Linked DNA regions of Butyrivibrio fibrisolvens. The protein of the gene in region 1 binds, or shares a complex with, the protein of each later gene. Links are inferred from orthologs where the notes say so. Each region holds a gene or a part of one and is shown in the gene's direction. Other genes may lie near its edges. The genes, in order: rny, pfkA and I7804_RS15570.

The links.
Region 2: rny (region 1) and pfkA share a complex: the UniProt entries of both Bacillus subtilis proteins name them as parts of the possible RNA degradosome complex. The link is inferred for Butyrivibrio fibrisolvens from one-to-one orthologs.
Region 3: rny (region 1) and I7804_RS15570 share a complex: the UniProt entries of both Bacillus subtilis proteins name them as parts of the possible RNA degradosome complex. The link is inferred for Butyrivibrio fibrisolvens from one-to-one orthologs.

The regions. Positions count from the first base shown.
Region 1 is NZ_CP065800.1:2,306,947-2,309,997, forward strand. Bases 1-2,889 are described here. They hold rny (ribonuclease Y), read left to right. Parts: upstream 1-612; coding sequence 613-2,166; downstream 2,167-2,889. Other genes in these bases: I7804_RS09495 (carbohydrate-binding domain-containing protein), read left to right, coding at 1-383; I7804_RS09505 (metal-dependent transcriptional regulator), read left to right, coding at 2,447-2,815; I7804_RS09510 (RsmB/NOP family class I SAM-dependent RNA methyltransferase), read left to right, coding at 2,848-2,889. Also shown: more of I7804_RS09510, read left to right, coding at 2,890-3,051. UniProt on the Bacillus subtilis protein: Endoribonuclease that initiates mRNA decay. Initiates the decay of all SAM-dependent riboswitches, such as yitJ riboswitch. Involved in processing of the gapA operon mRNA, it cleaves between cggR and gapA.
Region 2 is NZ_CP065800.1:559,009-562,120, reverse strand. The notes cover bases 1-2,950. They hold pfkA (6-phosphofructokinase), read left to right. Parts: upstream 1-966; coding sequence 967-1,935; downstream 1,936-2,950. Other genes in these bases: I7804_RS02290 (TrmH family RNA methyltransferase), read left to right, coding at 2,330-2,950; I7804_RS02300 (DNA polymerase III subunit alpha), read right to left, coding at 1-779. In the rest of the region: more of I7804_RS02290, read left to right, coding at 2,951-3,112. UniProt on the Bacillus subtilis protein: Catalyzes the phosphorylation of D-fructose 6-phosphate to fructose 1,6-bisphosphate by ATP, the first committing step of glycolysis.
Region 3 is NZ_CP065800.1:3,718,625-3,721,692, reverse strand. What follows is about bases 18-2,923. They hold I7804_RS15570 (polyribonucleotide nucleotidyltransferase), read left to right. Parts: upstream 18-375; coding sequence 376-2,472; downstream 2,473-2,923. Other genes in these bases: I7804_RS15565 (peptide chain release factor 3), read left to right, coding at 2,687-2,923; rpsO (30S ribosomal protein S15), read left to right, coding at 18-205. Outside these bases: more of rpsO, read left to right, coding at 1-17; more of I7804_RS15565, read left to right, coding at 2,924-3,068. UniProt on the Bacillus subtilis protein: Involved in mRNA degradation. Catalyzes the phosphorolysis of single-stranded polyribonucleotides processively in the 3'- to 5'-direction. Necessary for competence development in Bacillus subtilis.

The DNA.
Region 1 (3,051 bases):
TAGCTCTTGGAAGTACTGGAATGATAGAAGCATTCTCAGATAACTCTGAGCAGAATTCATTTATAGTTACTATCGAAAGCGGCTATGAATCAGGAGATACTATAACGATAACAGATGCAGAAGGCGCTGTGATCTACGAATACACAGCTGCAAAGAGCGGTAATGCAGTGATATTCAGTAGTGAACAGCTTACCATTGGAGAGACCTATACTGTTACGGTTAATGAAGAAACACAAGAGATAACACTTGACTCAGTATGCTCTGGGGATGCATCTTCTACAGGATCATCCATGGGTGCTCCCATGGGAGGTGGAATGGGCTCTCGAAACGGCGGACAGATGGGAACTCAGCAAAGCTCCGGTGAATCTCAAAGCGATAATTAAGGCTTTTTATAAATGACTTTCGCAAAATAAGTAAAGGCAAAAGAGCTGTATTTTGTAAAAACCAGAATACAGCTCTTTTTATAGCCTTGGAAGTATCATGGTAGCCTTGACAGAGAGCCTTTACAGGGGTAAACTAAAAGTGTTGTAAAATTGTATAAACAAATGCTGATTTTGGGCATGATATACAAAATATTGTACAATGAAAACTGAATAAGGAGGTGCTCCTGTAATGAGTATTACTATGGCTGTAATTATAGCAGTAGTAGTAGCTGCACTTTCTGTCATCATTACCGTTAATGTTAACAATGCCCGTCATAAGAAAAATGATGCGGCCAAGATCGGCAGTGCTGAAGAAAGAGCAAGAAAGATCATTGACGATGCCCTCAAATCTGCAGAAGATACGAAACGTGAAAAACTCCTTGAGGTAAAGGAAGAGTCTCTGAAGACTAAGAATGACCTGGAAAAAGAAGTTCGTGACCGCAGAGCCGAAATTCAGCGCTCTGAGAGACGTATACAGCAGAAAGAGGAAAATGTCGAGAAGAGATCTGAGGCGATTGAAAGAAGAGAGCAGAGCCTGAGTGCCCGTGAGGAAAATCTTAACAAGAAGACCGCGGAGATTCAGAAGCTTGATGAGGAGAGACGTAAGGAACTTGAGAAGATCTCAGGACTTACAGCTGATCAGGCTAAAGAGTACTTGCTCAAGATCGTTGAAGATGATGTCAAGCATGAATCGGCAGTCATGATCAAGAACATCGAAGCCGAGGCTAAGGAAGAAGCTGATAAGAGGGCTAAGGAGATTGTGATAGGAGCTATCCAAAGATGCGCTGCAGATCATGTCTCTGAATCTACTATTTCAGTTGTTCAGCTTCCTAGTGACGAGATGAAAGGACGTATTATCGGACGTGAGGGTCGTAACATACGTACACTCGAGACAATGACAGGTGTAGATCTTATCATAGATGATACACCGGAAGCTGTAGTTATATCCGGCTTTGATCCGATCCGTCGTGAAGTTGCGAGAGTTGCTCTTGAGAAGCTCATCGTAGACGGTCGTATCCACCCTGCAAGAATTGAGGAGATGGTTGAGAAGGCTAAGAAGGAAGTTGCCACTCAGATCAAAGAAGAAGGTGAAGCAGCATCTATGGAAGCTGGAGTTCACGGACTTCATCCTGAGATCATCAAGCTTCTCGGAAGACTCAAATTCCGTACAAGTTATGGCCAGAATGTTCTTAAACACTCGATTGAAGTATCTCAGCTTTGCGGACTGATGGCAGGCGAGCTTGGTCTTGACATCCGTATCGCTAAGAGAGCCGGACTTCTTCATGATATCGGTAAAGCCGTTGACCATGAGATGGAAGGTTCACATGTACAGCTGGGTGCAGATATCTGTCGCAAGTACAAGGAGTCAGCTCTGATCACCAATGCTGTAGAGGCACATCATGGTGATGTTGAACCTCAGTCTCTGATCGCAGTTCTGGTACAGGCAGCAGATGCTATATCAGCAGCTCGTCCAGGTGCAAGAAGAGAGACGCTGGAGACATATACAACAAGACTTAAACAGCTTGAAGATATCACTAACAGCTTCAAGGGCGTTGAAAGCTCTTATGCTATTCAGGCCGGACGTGAAGTTCGTGTTATGGTTGTTCCGGATCAGGTTACAGATGCCGATATGGTTATTCTGGCACATGATATATCTCAGAAGATTGAAGCTGAGATGGAATATCCCGGACAGATCAAAGTTAATGTCATCCGCGAGAGCAGAGCAACAGATTTCGCAAAATAATACTTGCGAAGTTGCATTAAAACCAAATATTGAAAACTATAAAAGAGTCGAAGTTACTTCGGCTCTTTTTGAATTAATCAATAAAAAGGATACTTTATGAGCTTGATAAAATGGTTGGAAGAATGGTATAAATTTTGTTTTTTCTTTTATTTTTATTGCACTGTGTTTATAAATGTTTTACAATTAGAAAACTGCTATGCTCTTGTGAAGTTCGTTAGTATATGCTAACATATTTTTGTTGATTAATTCACTTATTTTAAAAGACAGGAGGCTTTACCCTATGCACGAATCAGGTGAAGATTATCTTGAAACCATTTATATTCTCAGGAAGAGAAATGGTAGTGTGCGTTCTGTAGATGTTGCCAATGAGCTTAACTTTTCCAGACCCAGTGTATCCAGAGCTGTCGGTATTTTGAAAGAAGATGGATATATTACTGTGGAAGAGGATGGCGAGCTTGTACTTACGAAGCTTGGACTTGAAAAGGCCAAGAGCGTATATGACAGACATACCAATCTTACAAAGTTTCTGATGCTTACAGCCGGAGTTGATGAGCAGACGGCAGAGACAGATGCTTGCAGGATTGAACATATTATTAGTGTCAGCACTTTTGCCGGCATTAAGAAGTACCTTAAGGAGAATAGTAAATAAGCGCAATAACGGCTTATTGCGGAAGGAAATAAATGCTCCCAAGTAAGTTCACAAACAGAATGAAATTTATGCTTGGCCAGGAATGCGATGCGTTTCTGGTCTCTTTTGAGTGTGTAAGAAGTAAGGCTCTTCGCATTAACCCTTGTAAACTTCAGGGTGGAAGAGAGGATGCGTATTCAAAGCTTCCCTTTGAGACCAAAAAGATTTTGTGGGAAGAGAATGGCTTTGTATATAAG
Region 2 (3,112 bases), 1.7 Mb from region 1 along the record:
TCCTGAGCGTATGGGAAGAGGGCTCTCATCTCGTCTTCGCTCTTAACATAGTAGTCAGGCTTGCCGCTCATCCTCATACGGTCTTCGTCAGATACCTTGCGCTGCGTCTGTATGCACAAAAGTACGTCCTGAGCAGCAGCGTCTTCAGATCTTGTATAGTGGCAGTCGTTGGTTGCAACAAGTGGGATGTCCAGCTGCCTTGACATACGAAGTAGAGCATTGTTGACATCTGCCTGCTCCGGGATTCCGTGATCCTGCATTTCAAGGAAGAAGTTGCCGTGACCGAAGATATCGTCATACTCTTTGGCAATTTCCACAGCCTTTTCATAGTTGCCTGATGTGATGGCCCTGGGGATAGCACCTGCAAGGCAGGCGGACAGGCATATGATGCCTTCGTGGTACTGCTTTAGAAGCTCTATATCAACACGGGGCTTATAATAATATCCTTCTGTAAAGCCTCTGCTTACGATATGTGACAGGTTCTCATAGCCTTTATTATTCTCTGCCAGAAGTATCAGGTGGAAGTATCTGTCTTCGCTTGAAGTATCCTTATCAAAACGTGATCCCGGAGCTACATATACCTCGCATCCTATGATCGGCTTTATGCCGTTTGCTCTTGCTTCTTTATAGAAATCTATAACGCCGTACATGACGCCGTGGTCTGTGATGGCACCGGCGCTCATGCCTAGCTCTTTTAATCTTTTTACATATTCAGTTATCTTGTTGGCTCCGTCCAGAAGGGAATATTCTGTGTGGACGTGCAGATGTGTAAATGCCATATAAATCTCCCATTAGCTACTTGTAGACCTAATGTTATAATCATAACATATTTTTGAGTTTTTCATTGCAAGAAGAACCTTGTTGCGATAAACTTATAAAGAAGTATTTTTTGGAATTTATATTGATATTTTTTTGTCAAACTTCTAAAAGAAATTGGCTAGGAAGTATTGAAAGGAAGCATGGATTATGGCAAAAGAGATTAAGAAGATTGGCGTACTTACCAGCGGTGGTGATGCTCCGGGTATGAATGCTGCCATAAGAGCAGTAGTACGTAAATCAATCGCAAACGGACTTCAGGTGGTTGGAATCAAAAAAGGTTATCAGGGACTTCTTAATGAAGAGTTCATAGATATGGACCGTCATTCTGTTTCAGATATCATCCAGAGAGGTGGTACAGTCCTCGGAACTGCCAGATGTATGGAGTTTAAGACCGAGGAAGGTCAGCAGAAGGCAGTTGAGATCTGCCACCAGTATGGTATCGACGGTGTCATCGTAATAGGCGGTGACGGATCTTACAGAGGTGCTCAGAAGCTTTCACAGCACGGCATCAATACAATCGGTATACCGGGTACTATCGACCTGGATATCTCCTGTACAGATTATACTATCGGTTTCGATACAGCTATCAACACAGCTATGCAGGCTATCGATAAGGTTCGTGATACATCATCTTCACATGAGAGATGCTCTATCATCGAGGTTATGGGTCGTCACGCAGGTTATATCGCACTTTGGTGTTCTATCGCTAACGGCGGTGATGATATTCTCATTCCTGAGAAATATGACTTCAACGAGCAGAAGGTTATCGACAACATCATCGACAACCGTAAGAGAGGTAAGACTCACCACATCATCATCAATGCTGAGGGTATCGGACATTCAACATCTATGGCTCGTCGTATCGAGGCAGCTACAGGTATTGAGACAAGAGCTACTATCCTTGGTTACATGCAGCGTGGTGGTTCACCTACATGTAAGGACCGTGTATACGCTTCTATGATGGGTGCATACGCAGCAGATATCATGACTCAGGGCAAGACCAATAGAGTTGTCGGATATCGTGATGGTAAGTTCCAGGATTTCGATATCGAGGAAGCTCTTAACATGGAGAAGTCAATCGACGAGTACATGTATCAGATAGCAAGAATCCTCTAATATTTATGTTTAAAACTTCAGGACACCGGAGCAATCCGGTGTCTTTTGTAAATATGGGGTTATCGGGGGGATTCCTGAGGGCTGGCAGTTTATAAATGATTATTGTGTCAAAAAGGATTTCAACTTCAAGGCATGATATCTGAAATAATATATTCCGGGATCCAAACTCGCTTCGCTCAGACATGTGGATCCCTTGCGGAATATATTATTTCATCTATCAAGCTCTTGAAGTTGGAAATTCTTTTTAAGACACAAAAATCATTTATAAACTGCCAGCCCTCAGGAATCTTCAACACGTAAGCAGCATAATATGTGTGCGCAGTTTGAGATAATAAGATATTATATTAATAAAATAGTATTTTGAAATAAACTGTATCCATGAAAACGGAGTCATATGATAAGCAGTCCATCTAATGAAAAAGTAAAAAGAATAGTAGCATATAATGCCAAGAATCGTCTTCGGAGAGAGGATAAAGTTTTTATTGTTGAAGGAATAAGGATGCAGGTGGAGATACCGGCGGAGCTTATTCTTGAGACATATGTGTCCGAATCTTTTTTGGATAAGGCATCGGGAAGTGATAAAGAATATTTGATGAGTCTTCCTAATGGATATGAAGTGGTGACGGATCAGGTGTTCAAGAAGATGTCTGATACCAAGGCACCGCAGGGGATTCTTTCTCTTGTCAAGCAGCTTGAATATGAAGATAAGGACCTCTTCGTTTCAGCCAAAAACAGAGATGGATCAAGTACAGGGCAGGCACCTATGATTCTGATTCTTGAAGGCATTCAGGATCCTGGAAACCTTGGCACGATCTTTAGAAGTGCTGAAGGAGCCGGCGTTACCGGTATCTATATGAGCAGCGACTGCGCTGATGTATACAACTCTAAAGTTGTAAGATCCACGATGGGAGCTATATTCCGTCAACCTTTCAGGTATACAGACGATCTTCTTGGAACTATAAATATGTTGAAAGATAAAGGCATCGTAAGCTATGCTGCTCATCTTAAGGGCACTAAAAACTACGACGAGCTTGACTTTACAAAAGGAACAGCATTTCTTATAGGTAATGAAGGTAATGGCCTTAGTAAAGAGATTGCAGATGCGGCAGATGAGTATCTGCTGATACCTATGCTGGGTCAGGTGGAGTCCATGAATGCGGCAACATCTGCAGCACTA
Region 3 (3,068 bases), 1.4 Mb from region 1 along the record:
AGGATCACCGGAAGTACAGGTAGCAGTTCTCACAGAGAGAATCGCTGAGCTCAATGCTCACCTTGACAAGAACCCTAAGGATCACCACTCAAGACGTGGTCTTCTTAAGATGGTTGGTCAGAGACGTAATCTTCTTGGATACCTTAAGGCAAAGGATATTGAGAGATATCGTAAGCTGATCCAGGAACTTGGTCTTAGAAAGTAATTCTGTTCACAAGGGCGGGGAGACTGTATCTTCAGTTGTCCCTGCCTTTTTGCTTATATCAGAAATTTTGAATAAGCCGTAAATATAGTAGAAGAAAAGAGAAGAAGAGTACTGCACACGCGCCTCTGAAAAACGGGGATTGCGGATGAGCAGCACAAGAAGGAGAAAAAATGGTAAAAACTTACACAATGGATCTTGCCGGACGTACTCTCAAGGTTGAGATAGGCAAGGTTGGTAAACAGGCAAACGGATGCGCTTTCGTTCAGTATGGCGATACAACACTTCTTTGCACAGCAACAGAAGCTAAGGCACCTCGTGACGGTGTTGATTTCTTCCCACTTAACATCGAGTACAGTGAGAAGTTCTATTCAATCGGTAAATTCCCGGGCGGATTTAATAAAAGAGAGGCTAAGCCATCAGAGAACGCGATCCTTACAGACCGTATGATCGACCGTCCTATGAGACCTCTTTTCCCTAAGGATATGAGAAATGACGTAACTGTTGAGAACATGGTTATGGCAGTTGATCCTGCATGCAGGCCTGAGCTTGTTGCAATGATCGGATCATCCATTGCTGTAGCTATTTCTGATATTCCATGGGATGGTCCTTGTGCATCTACACAGATCGGTCTTGTTGACGGACAGATGATCATCAATCCTTCACAGGAACAGTGGGACAACGGAGATATGAAGCTTACAGTTGCTTCTACTGCTGAGAAGGTTATCATGATCGAAGCCGGAGCTAAGGAAGTTCCTGAGCAGGATATGATCAGATACATCTATGAAGCAGATGCTGTCAACAAGCAGGTTGTTAATTTCATCAACTCTATCGTTGCTGAGATAGGTAAAGAGAAGCAGCCTTATGTTTCTGCAGCAGTTCCTCAGGAGATCTTTGATGCGATCAAGACTATCGTAACTCCTGAAGAGATGGAGAATCTTGTATTTACTGACGACAAGATGGTCAGAGACAAGAACATGGATGATGTAACAGAGAAGATCCTTGCAGATCCTCGTTTTGCTGAGAATGAAGAATGGGCAGCTTTCGTAGGCGATGCTGTATATCAGTATGAGAAGAAGACTGTTCGTAAGATGATCCTCAAAGATCACAAGAGACCTGATGGACGTGAGATCACACAGATCAGACCTCTTTCAGCTGAGATCGATCTTATACCTAGAGTACATGGCTCTGCTATGTTCACTCGTGGACAGACTCAGATCTGTGACGTAGTAACACTCGCTCCCCTTTCAGAGGCTCAGAGAGTAGAAGGCCTTGATCCTTTCGTTACAGAGAAGAGATATATACACCAGTACAATTTCCCCGCTTACTCTGTAGGTGAGACTAAGGTTTCAAGAGGACCGGGACGTCGTGAGATCGGACATGGAGCTCTTGCTGAGCGTGCTCTTCTTCCAGTACTTCCTTCAGTAGAAGAGTTCCCTTATGCAATCCGTGCCGTATCAGAGACATTTGAGTCCAATGGATCTACATCCATGGCTTCAACATGTGCAAGCTGTATGGCTCTTATGGCTGCAGGTGTTCCTATTAAGGCTCCTGTTGCAGGTATCAGCTGTGGTCTTGTTACAGGCGATACAGATGATGATTTTGTACTTCTTACAGATATCCAGGGTCTCGAAGACTTCTTCGGCGATATGGACTTCAAGGTAACAGGTACACACAAGGGTATCACAGCTATCCAGATGGATATCAAGATCCATGGTCTTACACGTGCCATCGTTGAGGGCGCTATCGGAAGATGTAAGGACGCTCGTGAGTTCATCATGAACGGAGTAATGCACGATGCTATCGCTGAGCCTCGTAAGGAAGTATCCAAGTACGCTCCTAAGATCATCTCTATGGAAGTACCTGTTGATAAGATCGGTGATGTAGTTGGTCAGCGCGGTAAGACTATCAACGAGATCATCGCTCGTACAGGTGTTAAGATCGATATCACAGATGATGGTAAGGTTTCTATCTGCGGCGAAGATCAGGCAAAGCTTGATGAAGCTAAAGAGATGATCAGAATCATCATCACAGATTTCGAGAAAGGTCAGATCTTCAAGGGCAAAGTTGTAAGTATCAAGGAATTTGGTGCATTCATCGAGTTCGCTCCCGGAAAAGAAGGAATGGTACACATTTCTAAGATTTCTAAAGAAAGACTTGATCATGTAGAAGACATCCTTACACTTGGCGACGAAGTAACTGTTGTATGCCTTGGCAAGGATCGTATGGGCAGAATCAGCTTCTCTATGAAGGATGTAGCTCAGAACTGACATTAAAAATAAGAGATTGCCTGATAAGCTTTAGAGCTTTGAAGACAGTCTCTTTATGTTGTGTAAATTGGCCGGTGTGGAAAAAAACATACCGGCTTTTATTAGGCCCCGGCACAAAAGGGCTTAATTAGAGTTTTGAAAGATATGTGTAGATAAGCTACCGGATGATCAGTATCATCTATGTAGACTAGGATTAATAGAGGTTTATTTAACAATGAGTGATAAGAAGACAGCAGCAGAAATAGCAAAGCGCAGAACCTTTGCCATTATATCCCATCCTGATGCAGGTAAGACAACACTTACTGAGAAGTTCCTTCTCTATGGTGGAGTTATCAATCAGGCAGGTTCTGTTAAAGGTAAGGCAACTGCCAAGCATGCAGTTTCTGACTGGATGGAAATAGAAAAACAAAGAGGTATCTCAGTTACCTCATCAGCACTTCAGTTTAATTTTGAAGATCATTGTATCAATATTCTTGATACACCAGGACACCAGGATTTCTCTGAGGATACATATCGTACACTTATGGCTGCAGACTCTGCTGTCATGGTTATAGATGCAAGTAAGGGTGTTGAGGCACAGACCAAGAAGCTCTTTA